DNA from 3 places in the Bacillus sp. EB V-12 genome. Region 1 is predicted to be linked to each of the others. Evidence: riboswitches for the same ligand, from Rfam matches in the RefSeq annotation. Region 1 holds a riboswitch; each other region holds the start of a gene.

Region 1 (3,288 bases):
GAATTCTATTTGAACTTCATATGAAAATCTCGTTTATTTTCTGACAACTTTGTGAACACGAAAAAATGATTATCTAAAACTATGTTGAAATTAATTCACTTCATGATAAAAGTTATTATTTTCATCAACTTTTATCATTATATCTTGTCGAAATATTTATATATTTAAAATTGAGTTCGACATAATTTTATTTATTATAATACTGTTTACAAAAACAAAAAGAAGGTGTCACCAAGTCAAAGTTCGACTTATGCAACATCCCTCTTCCCAAACTATTTATAGCATATTTATTAATATTTCAGGTCTTCCCCAATTCATTTCTTCACAAACAAATCTAAGTTTTTCTTCATCCATTGTGTGTAATCCTTCTTCTAGTGAACATGAAATTGGAACTTCACAGTGAATTTGGGCTAATTGTAACGAAATATTTAAGTTCTCTAAATCACTTTCAATCTTCGTACGCTGCGCTTTTGTTAATGATTCTACATTTTCTAGTACAGCGGATACTGTTCCGTGCTCTTGAATAAGCTTATACGCTGTTTTTTCACCGATACCTTTTACACCTGGATAATTATCACTTGTATCTCCCATGAAAGCTTTTGCATGGACGATTTGCCACGGCTCTACACCTTTTTCTTCCATGATTTTCTCCGGTGTGTAATATTCGTAATTTCCAATTCCTTTACGCAGAAGCATAACTGTAACGTTCTTATCAACAAGTTGAAGTAAATCTGTATCACCAGTTAAAATATAAACTTCAGCTTCATTGCAGTATTGTTTTGCAAGCGTACCGATACAATCGTCCGCTTCGTAGCCTTTCATACCGATAACTGGAATGGATAATTTCGCAGTCATTTCTTGCACTAAATCAAATTGAGGAATTAATTCTTCTGGTGGCGCTGCACGATTTGCTTTATAATTCGAGAACGATTCTGTTCTAAATGTCGTACTTCCCATATCCCAGCATGTAACGATATGTGTTGGTTCGATCGCTTGCGTAGCTGTTAACAAGTGTTTCATATAACCATGAATCCCGTTCGTAGGGGTTCCATCTTGTCGTTTCATAAATTGTCCGTAGACACTTGTTGCGTAAAAAGCACGAAATAATAGTGCCATACCATCAACTAATAATACTTTTTTCATAATTCCTCTCCTATTAAAAAAATAATAACCTCACGTTATCACGTAAGGTTATATAAATAGATTACCATTCTACGTTTTTGCTCAACTTTGTCTATTATACATTGTTTTTGTATATTTAGCACCATTAACACATTAAGACATTCTACTACAACAAGTATGCAATATGCCTGAATACGTATTTTTTCCAGTAGAAACAACGATAGCTTTTGCATTTCCACTAACGATATGCGAACCTTTAAAACATACATTTTCAAGCTCAAGTGGATTATAATCTTTCATCCGTTTTAATGGAATAAATCGTTTACGTTCAAGGTGATAGCAGCTCTCAAACTTCTCTATATTCGCTTCGTTTCCCGTTAACACAGACTCATTCACTAATAAATCATCTGCATAAATAATACGTACATCAGCTGGCACAGCATCTCCAGCCGAAAGAAAAATCATATCTCCAGGTACAAGTTCTTGCACTGGTATCTCCATCATTTTCAGTTCACTATTTAACCCTGTACTACTAGAACATTCTACTCTAGATACAGTAATCGTTTCACGTTGTAATTCATCACACACACGTTGTTTTGAAAAACCTGGAATCATGCCACCAAGCTTCATCATTACTTCTGCGAGAAGTGCTCTTTTTGAAGTTAGTTCATTTCGGCCATATACTTGAATACGTTTTTGCGCCTCTTTCATTGATAGTCCGTCTCTTGTTGTTTTAAAATATGCAAATACAGATTTTACATCTCTTGTTGCAATTTCAATTAATAAATCTTTATTTTTTTGGAGCATTGTTTGTTCTTTTATTGATTTTTTACTTAGTTTATATGACGTGTTACCCACAGTTTTGTTTGCATATAACATATTATCGTCTCCTCCTTTACAACATAGGAAGAAACGCTTTGTTTCTCAATTTATCCACTTTACTGTGAAAGTGTCTCGCGCTTTATAAACGCTACATTGTGATAAATATAGAGGGAGGAACAAATCGTTTCCTGCCTACATCATATATTTTTGATTTGAAGTATATGGGTAACGGAACCGAGTCAGAATTTGACATGCTCCTCACCTCCTCGTTTAATTTTATAGTTTATACTATGAAATTACTCATAGCTTGGTAACAAAAAAGACCCCTACCCTTAAGAGAGTAGCGGCCATTACATACACAAATAAACGATTTCTAATATAATTAGAAATCTACGGACCTCTCCCTCACCGAGTTTTAGCACTGTATAGCATAGGTACATTACCAGCTACGTTAAGAAAAACCTTAATTCGATCATTCCTGTTGACCCATTGGCGTCTCTCGACATTTTTGGGCAGTAGCATTTCTCTATACAGGAGCCTCACCTAACAGAGACTTATTTTCATTACATTGAAAATGTTACTCTTATTTAAAATAGATGTCAACCGTAGCCTACAATTTTTTCAAAAGGTATGGCAAACTAACATATATAAAGTGTAACTTTAATCAGTGGAGGTTTTGTTCATCCCCCACTGATTATTAGCCCTCACCAATCGGGCTTTTACGGGATAAAATAAAAAACTTTACGTTTAAACGTAAAGTTTTTAATAAGTTATACAACCAGCAATTACAATCCCAATTGAAATTGATAAAAACATAAGAAAAAGACCAACTGCTTGATTATCTTCTTCGAGACTTTTGTTTATATTAAAGCGTGGTGTAAGCCACTCAGCTAAATAAAAGACGATAATTTGAGCCAAAATCCCAACTGCTCCCCACGAAATCATATCAAGAAGTGAAATTGAATTAGCTGCTGTCGAATATAAAACAACAGCTAACCCAAGTAATCGTCCTCCAAGCACATAGCTTACCGCCTTATTTCCTTGAGCCATTAACTTAAATTCCTTTACTTTCGTTGTCACTTCCATCAAGAACAGACCTATACATAAAAGGCCGAGTGTTACTACTAAATATAATAAAAAATTAATCATTTTTTCCCCTCCTTTTTATACCTACCGGTAAATAGTACGATTCATTTCCTGTAATCTTTTCTCCCGCACGAATACCGATACTACTCGCTTTTCCAGCAATTAAAAACGAACCAAACACATATGACAGTTTCTCGATCCCTTTTTCTGTTTCCAAGGATACGACTGGCAGTTCGATATACTTTTGAAATATCGGCA
Region 2 (3,288 bases), on a different contig from region 1:
TTAGTTAGAATTACCTCCTTTTTGAATATAGACAAGATAAAACAAATAACATTAAACAGAAAAACCTTTACTCAAAAAGGAGTAAAGGTTTTTTACAATACAAATAAATGATTATTAAGACAGCTCTGCCAAAATCACAGAGGTGCCTTTCTATCAAATCGTATACCACTCCCTCGTTGAGTTTTAGCACTGTATAGCATAGGTTTTTATAACCAGCTACATTAAGAAGGGCCTTAATCCGACCGTTCCTGTTGACCCATTGGCGTCTCTCGACATTTTTGGGCAGCAGCGTTTCTCTATACAGGAGCCTCACCTAACAAAGCTTATTGAATTACTTCAAAATTTAAACCAGAATTTAATATTTGTCAACTGACTTTCAATTCCATTCATAAAAAATCTTTTATAGAAAATGAAATTATATTTTATTATAAATTTAAAATTCCTCTTAAAAAACATAGAATTCAAATAGATTTAATTCGAACAAACGTTATAAAACATATGAACCTTATTGTTTTTAATCAAATTCCAACTTTATAACAGAAGATGAATAATTAGTCATTCTGTATATCAAAAGAACATTCTTAAAAAAATCTTCTTTTATGATTAAAATCTTCTTTACCATTTATCAAATTTATATGATTAAATTACTTAATCGAACTATACACTACAAGTCGAAAATATGTATTTATACGAAATGATTACATACATTTTCGTACATCATTTCTCAAAGGGCTATAAAACAATAAAATATATAAAATTAGCAATACGGTTACTTGACAATCAAAAAAAATATATTTATGCTTGCCACACGAAACAAATACATAAAATTTATATTGCTGAACCTGTTAGGTGAGGCTCCTATACAAACACAGGCTATTGCCCAAAAATGTCGAAAGACGCCAATGGGTAGAACAGGAATTGTCGGATTAAGGCTCTTCTTAAGATAGCTAAGTAATGAATTTTCATTACTTTACGTTGTATAGTGCCAAAGCTCTACTAGGGGGAGAAAAGCCTTATTTAGTCATGCCATTTTAAATCCCTCTAGTTAAATACTAGGGGGATTTTTGCGTAAAAAAAACAGGGAGTAAGCGATAGAATCTTCCTAAACACAAGTCATATTTATTAATTGACGAGAACAAGATTCTATTCATTAGCAAATGTAATATTATGTTTTGTTTTAAATCAGGAGGATATTAAAATGAAAAAAATATTAAAACTCGATTATCTATTGCTCCTTCCTCTATTCATAACATGTACTTTAGGTATTGTCATGATGTATAGTGCAAGCTCCATTGTCGCTGTCCAACATTATGGTTATAACAGTAGACATTTTGTTGATTCTCAATTAACAAAGCTACTTTTAGGAACAATAGGGTTAATAGTTTGTGCTTTACTCCCATATGAAATATGGAAAAAACGAATAATCTCTATCTGTATTATGGTTGGGGGGATTTTTTTATTAATTATGGTTTTATGGAAAGGAAAAGTGGTAAATAATGCTCAATCATGGATCTTTGGAATACAGCCAGCTGAATTTCTTAAATTAGGAACAATACTTGTAACAGCCCGTTTTTTTGCACTACGACAAGAACAAGCTAAAAATAACTGGAGTAGTATGGGAAAACTTTTATTTTTTTTAGCTACAATTTTTTTTCTTATCTTTAAACAACCAAATTTAGGATCTGCACTTTTAATATTAGGTATAGGTTTTAGCATATTTCTTTGCTCAGGAATAAATATAAATCTACTAATCAAAAGAACTACCATCGGTTCTATTTTATGGTTACCTATTTTATATTATTTGATTCAATATAGTTTATCAGAAGTTCAAAAGATACGTATTACTACGATTTTCAATCCCTTTGTTGATGCGCAAGGAAATGGATACCAGCTTGTAAATTCTTTTATTGCCATTGGCTCTGGAGGAATCACTGGTCGTGGATTTGGAAATAGTATACAAAAAACAGGTTATCTTCCAGAACCACACACTGATTTTATAATGGCAATAGTTTCTGAAGAACTAGGATTTATTGGTGTATTTATTCTATTGGCTGGAGTTTTGACTATAGTACTTCGCTCCTTAAAAATTGCACAATTATGTGTAGATCCATTCGGCAGTTTTATAGCGATTGGTATAGGATGTATGATCGGTATGCAATCTGTTGTAAATTTAGGTGGTATTACAGGACTATTTCCTCTTACAGGTACCCCATTTCCATTTGTAAGTTTTGGTGGAAGCTCTTTAATGGTTAATTTAATAGCAATAGGAATATTAATTAATATTTCAATTTTCAACAAAATTAAGTCTAATAATTAGAATATATATTATGTAATATTTTTTAGAAAAATATTACATTCAACCTCATTGAGTAATCTATATTTAAAGAATTTCTAATTAATTTTTTAACTGTATGAATACAAATATCTATGTTCATTTTAATACGAAAAAAGGCAAGCATAAATTTATGCTTGCCTTCCGTTCTCAAAATCAATTACACCTAAAACAACGTGTGGTTAACCAAATTCAGATACTGTCTTCTAAGCCCTATTTTTTATTTTTCTAAAACAATTCCTGCTATTTCATTAGCATATTTTTTAGAGTCAAATTCATCATAGTTACTTAGTACCACAACAGACAAATATTCTTTTGGAAACCGCATGAAGTGTGAGCGGTAACCTGCCCAACTTCCTGAATGTTCCAAGTATCGAAAGTTAAAACCTTCAACAAGCCTTAACCCAAAAGCATAATCTTCATTGTCAATAATTGTATCCCCAGTTGAAGAAATTTTCGGACCTATTTCGCTCATTCTTTTAACGAGATTTTTTCCACCAACGGTAACTGTAGTTAAATTTTCTCCCCATTTTACCAGGTCTTCAACTATTGTATGAACTGCCCCATCCCCTGTATGTTCCCAAGGGCTTTCATAGATTTTATATGTTCCTTGCTCATTCCTCGAATATCCACTAGCAATTGAAATAGTAGTTGGGTAGCAATCCACAATCGCTGTGTCTTTCATGTGTAAAGGTTCAAAAATACGTTCCTTTACAAACTGACGTAGGGACTTGCCACTTACCTTCTCTACCACTAGTGACAATAAAAAATATCCTGTATTGCTATACTCAAATTTTGTGCCAACAGGGAACCTTGCAATTTGATGCCCATTAAGGTGTTTTAGCGATTCTTCCACAGTTAATATATCAGTAAATTCAATATTTTCTGCTCCAGCCAATGCCATATAATCAACTAGTCCACCAGTATGATGAATTAGATGTCTCAATTTTAAATAG
Region 3 (3,288 bases), on a different contig from region 1:
TGAAAGAAGTATTTCGTTTACAAACTGATTTTTCATCTTCATTTGATCGCTGGGTAAGTTCTTTCGTGTCTGATCACCCAGCACAATTAGAATGGACAACTTTAAAGGAATTAATCCATGAATATACAACATCACATACAAATGATACGTTACCAGCATATATTTCTTCAGCTTTAACATATTACGCCCAACGCGTTTCAACTACAAACAGTTCAGAGATTGTTATTTTTGAAAACCCTACAATCTCGTAATCTATAATAAAAAAGCACTGGTTACAGTGCTTTTTTATTTATACTTATTTAACAAATGATCATATTCCATCCAAAAGTCGGTATACATACTTCGCTCAAACTCATTTAAAATTATCTTTTCACTTGATTTATTGAATAATTCTTTTGCCTGTAGCGCAAAAGAAACAATTTGTTTTCTATATTCATTTTCATTTACTTCTATATGAAGCCCTTCATAGTATATAGCCTTTTGATCAGTAGAAATAACTTTGACAAAATCCTTTAAAACCACATTTTCACCTATATGGTTTATAGTCCAATGAATTGAAATTGGGCATCCTAACATGAGCATAGTGCCACATCCGTGCAAAATAAGCCCCTCTTCATTTTCAATATCACAAATATATTCTTTATCTAAAGTTCGTAACAGAGCTAAAGCTGATTCACTTATTCCCCATTCCTCATCCATACCTGTTTGTGTAATAATCGTTCCATCCACATTTAAATAAATTTCCCCGTGAGAACATAAATCTTCCTGCTCATTAAACAACCACTTTTGATTCTCAATATTTATAATAAAATTTTGTGGTACCATTACAAATTCCCCTTTTATAAAAATATTTATTTTTCATATTATTTATAATCAATATCATACATTTCATCCCACATATCTATTATAAATCCGTTTAATATTTTAAAAACACAGATAAAAAAGATATTGACACTACAATTTTACAGTGCTAACATTCAACATGTAATTGAATATGTTCTCTGTTAGGTGAGGCTCCTGTATAGAGAAACGCTGCTGCCCAAAAATGTCGAGAGACGCCAATGGGTCAACAGGAAAGGTCGGAATGAAGGCCTTTTTTAATGTAGCTGGTTTCAGTACCTATGCTATACAGTGCTAAAACTCAACGAGGGAGAGGTGCATGTATTTTGTCATACACAAAAACTGTTTTTATTTATGTCTACTAACAGTCTTTGTTGTGGACTCTTTTAACTGCGAATTCAGACCTTTACTCGTTTTGAGTAAAGGTCTTTTTACGTCTATATGCACCTTACTATGAAACAAACATAGCATATTCAGAAACTACTAAATTGTACGGAGGTGAGGAACAGTTGGCAATTGATGATTCGGCCCAGATACCCATACGTTTTACATTCATATTTCATCATGTAGGTAGGAAAGAAACTGTTCCTCACCATTTCAAATAGTTAGGTAACAGATTGTTTCCTCCTTCATGACAGAGGAGGAACTACCGATGTTTAATTTACAAAGACAAGAAACAAAGCATGCTTATGAGCAAGATAGCATGAAAACAAATAACGAATTATTAGTGGAGGTTGCAACACAAGATGTAAGCTCTGCGTTAAAACTTTTAGAAACAACACAAGATGGATTATCTAAACAAGAAGCGTCTCGTAGACTTTCTTTATATGGTCCGAACGAAATAGCTCATAATAAAATGGCACCGTGGTACATTCAATTTCTGTCGGCATTTAAAAATCCATTTATTTTCGTTTTATTAGCTCTTGGAGCACTCTCCTTTTTCACGGATGATATGCAAGGAACAATTGTCGTATCTGCAATGGTACTACTTAGTGCAACAATTCGGTTTTCCCAAGAATTTCGTTCTCAAAAAGCTGCCGATAAGTTAAAGGCTATGGTTCGAACAACTGCGAGCGTATTTAGAATAAATGGATTTGTACATGAAACAAAAAATGTAACGAATTTAAATCGAAATTACACAACAGAAATTCCAATTGAGGAACTTGTACCTGGCGATATCATTTCCCTTTCAGCCGGTGATATCGTTCCAGCTGATGTGCGTATTGTATCCGCTAAAGATTTATTTGTTAATCAATCTTCTTTAACAGGGGAAGCACTTCCTGTAGAAAAATACGAACACTGCTACCATACAGAAAATAAGCATATCTTACCGACAAACATGAAAAAAAATTACAATCCACTCGATATGGAAAACCTTTGTTTCATGGGAACAAATATTGTAAGTGGTAGCGCAAAAGCTGTTGTCATCTCAACAAGTACCGATACGTATTTCGGCTCTTTAGCCAATAAGGTAATTGGAAAGCGTGTAGAAACAAGCTTTGATAAAGGTGTAAACAAAGTAAGCTGGCTCTTAATTACATTCATGCTTATTATGGCACCTATTGTCCTTCTCATTAATGGATTCACAAAAGGTGATTGGCAAGAAGCTTTCTTCTTCGCTATTGCCGTCGCTGTCGGCCTTACACCTGAAATGTTACCGATGATTGTAACTGCTAATTTAGCTAAAGGTGCCGTTAACATGTCTAAACAAAAAGTAATTGTAAAACAGCTAAATTCTATTCAAAACTTAGGTGCTATGAACATTCTTTGTACAGATAAAACCGGAACTTTAACAGAAGATAAAGTTGTCCTTGTTCGTCACTTAGATCCCAAGGGAAATGAATGCAATCGCGTCTTGCAATTTGCCTATTTAAATAGTTTCTATCAAACTGGATTGAAAAATTTAATAGATAAAGCTGTTATTAAGCATACAGAGGAAAACAATACATTTAATCCATCAGCTTTTCAAAAGCTAGATGAAATTCCATTCGATTTCGCCCGCCGGCGTATGTCAGTCATCGTAAAGGATATTTCAGGTGAACATACAATGGTTTGTAAAGGTGCCGTAGAAGAAATTTTATCAATTTGTAACTACACTGAAGTGGATGAAAAAATCGTTCCACTCACCGAGGAAATACGTTCAAATGTCAAAAAACTAAGTGAGACACTAAATAGTGAAGGTATGCGGGTTATTGCTGTTGCTTATAAAAAAGATAGAAGAATAAATGATACAGAGTACGCAGTAAAAGACGAAACTGATATGATTCTCGCTGGATATATCGGCTTTTTAGATCCACCGAAACCATCTGCAGCAGCTGCAATTCAAGCATTACAAAAACATGGTGTACAAGTGAAAATTTTAACTGGCGATAACGAAATTGTTACAAGAAAGGTTTGTATAGAAGTTGGATTAGATATCTGCGAACCAATCCTCGGTTACGAGATTGA

What was found. Region 1 has a riboswitch for magnesium ahead of ACZDYH_RS10735 (P-type ATPase actuator domain-containing protein). Riboswitches for the same ligand answer to the same signal wherever they lie in the genome.
Region 2: linked by a shared signal. The riboswitch ahead of ACZDYH_RS27720 (FtsW/RodA/SpoVE family cell cycle protein) and the one ahead of ACZDYH_RS10735 (P-type ATPase actuator domain-containing protein) in region 1 are both predicted to bind magnesium.
Region 3: linked by a shared signal. The riboswitch ahead of mgtA (magnesium-translocating P-type ATPase) and the one ahead of ACZDYH_RS10735 (P-type ATPase actuator domain-containing protein) in region 1 are both predicted to bind magnesium.

Annotation. Positions count from the first base shown of each region.
Region 1 is NZ_JBUXJL010000002.1:783,727-787,014, reverse strand. It holds gene ACZDYH_RS10740 (5'-3' exonuclease) at 277-1,143, opposite strand; gene ACZDYH_RS10735 (P-type ATPase actuator domain-containing protein) at 1,276-2,001, opposite strand; M-box (ykoK) riboswitch at 2,337-2,502, opposite strand; gene ACZDYH_RS10730 (DUF350 domain-containing protein) at 2,707-3,093, opposite strand; gene ACZDYH_RS10725 (glutathionylspermidine synthase family protein) at 3,086-3,288, opposite strand, start outside.
Region 2 is NZ_JBUXJL010000017.1:22,224-25,511, forward strand. It holds M-box (ykoK) riboswitch at 163-328, opposite strand; M-box (ykoK) riboswitch at 835-1,011, shown strand; gene ACZDYH_RS27720 (FtsW/RodA/SpoVE family cell cycle protein) at 1,199-2,317, shown strand; partial or broken gene ACZDYH_RS27725 (serine hydrolase domain-containing protein) at 2,553-3,281, opposite strand.
Region 3 is NZ_JBUXJL010000001.1:499,344-502,631, reverse strand. It holds gene ACZDYH_RS02695 (DUF3932 family protein) at 1-251, shown strand, start outside; gene ACZDYH_RS02690 (hypothetical protein) at 286-825, opposite strand; M-box (ykoK) riboswitch at 994-1,159, shown strand; gene mgtA (magnesium-translocating P-type ATPase) at 1,493-3,288, shown strand, end outside.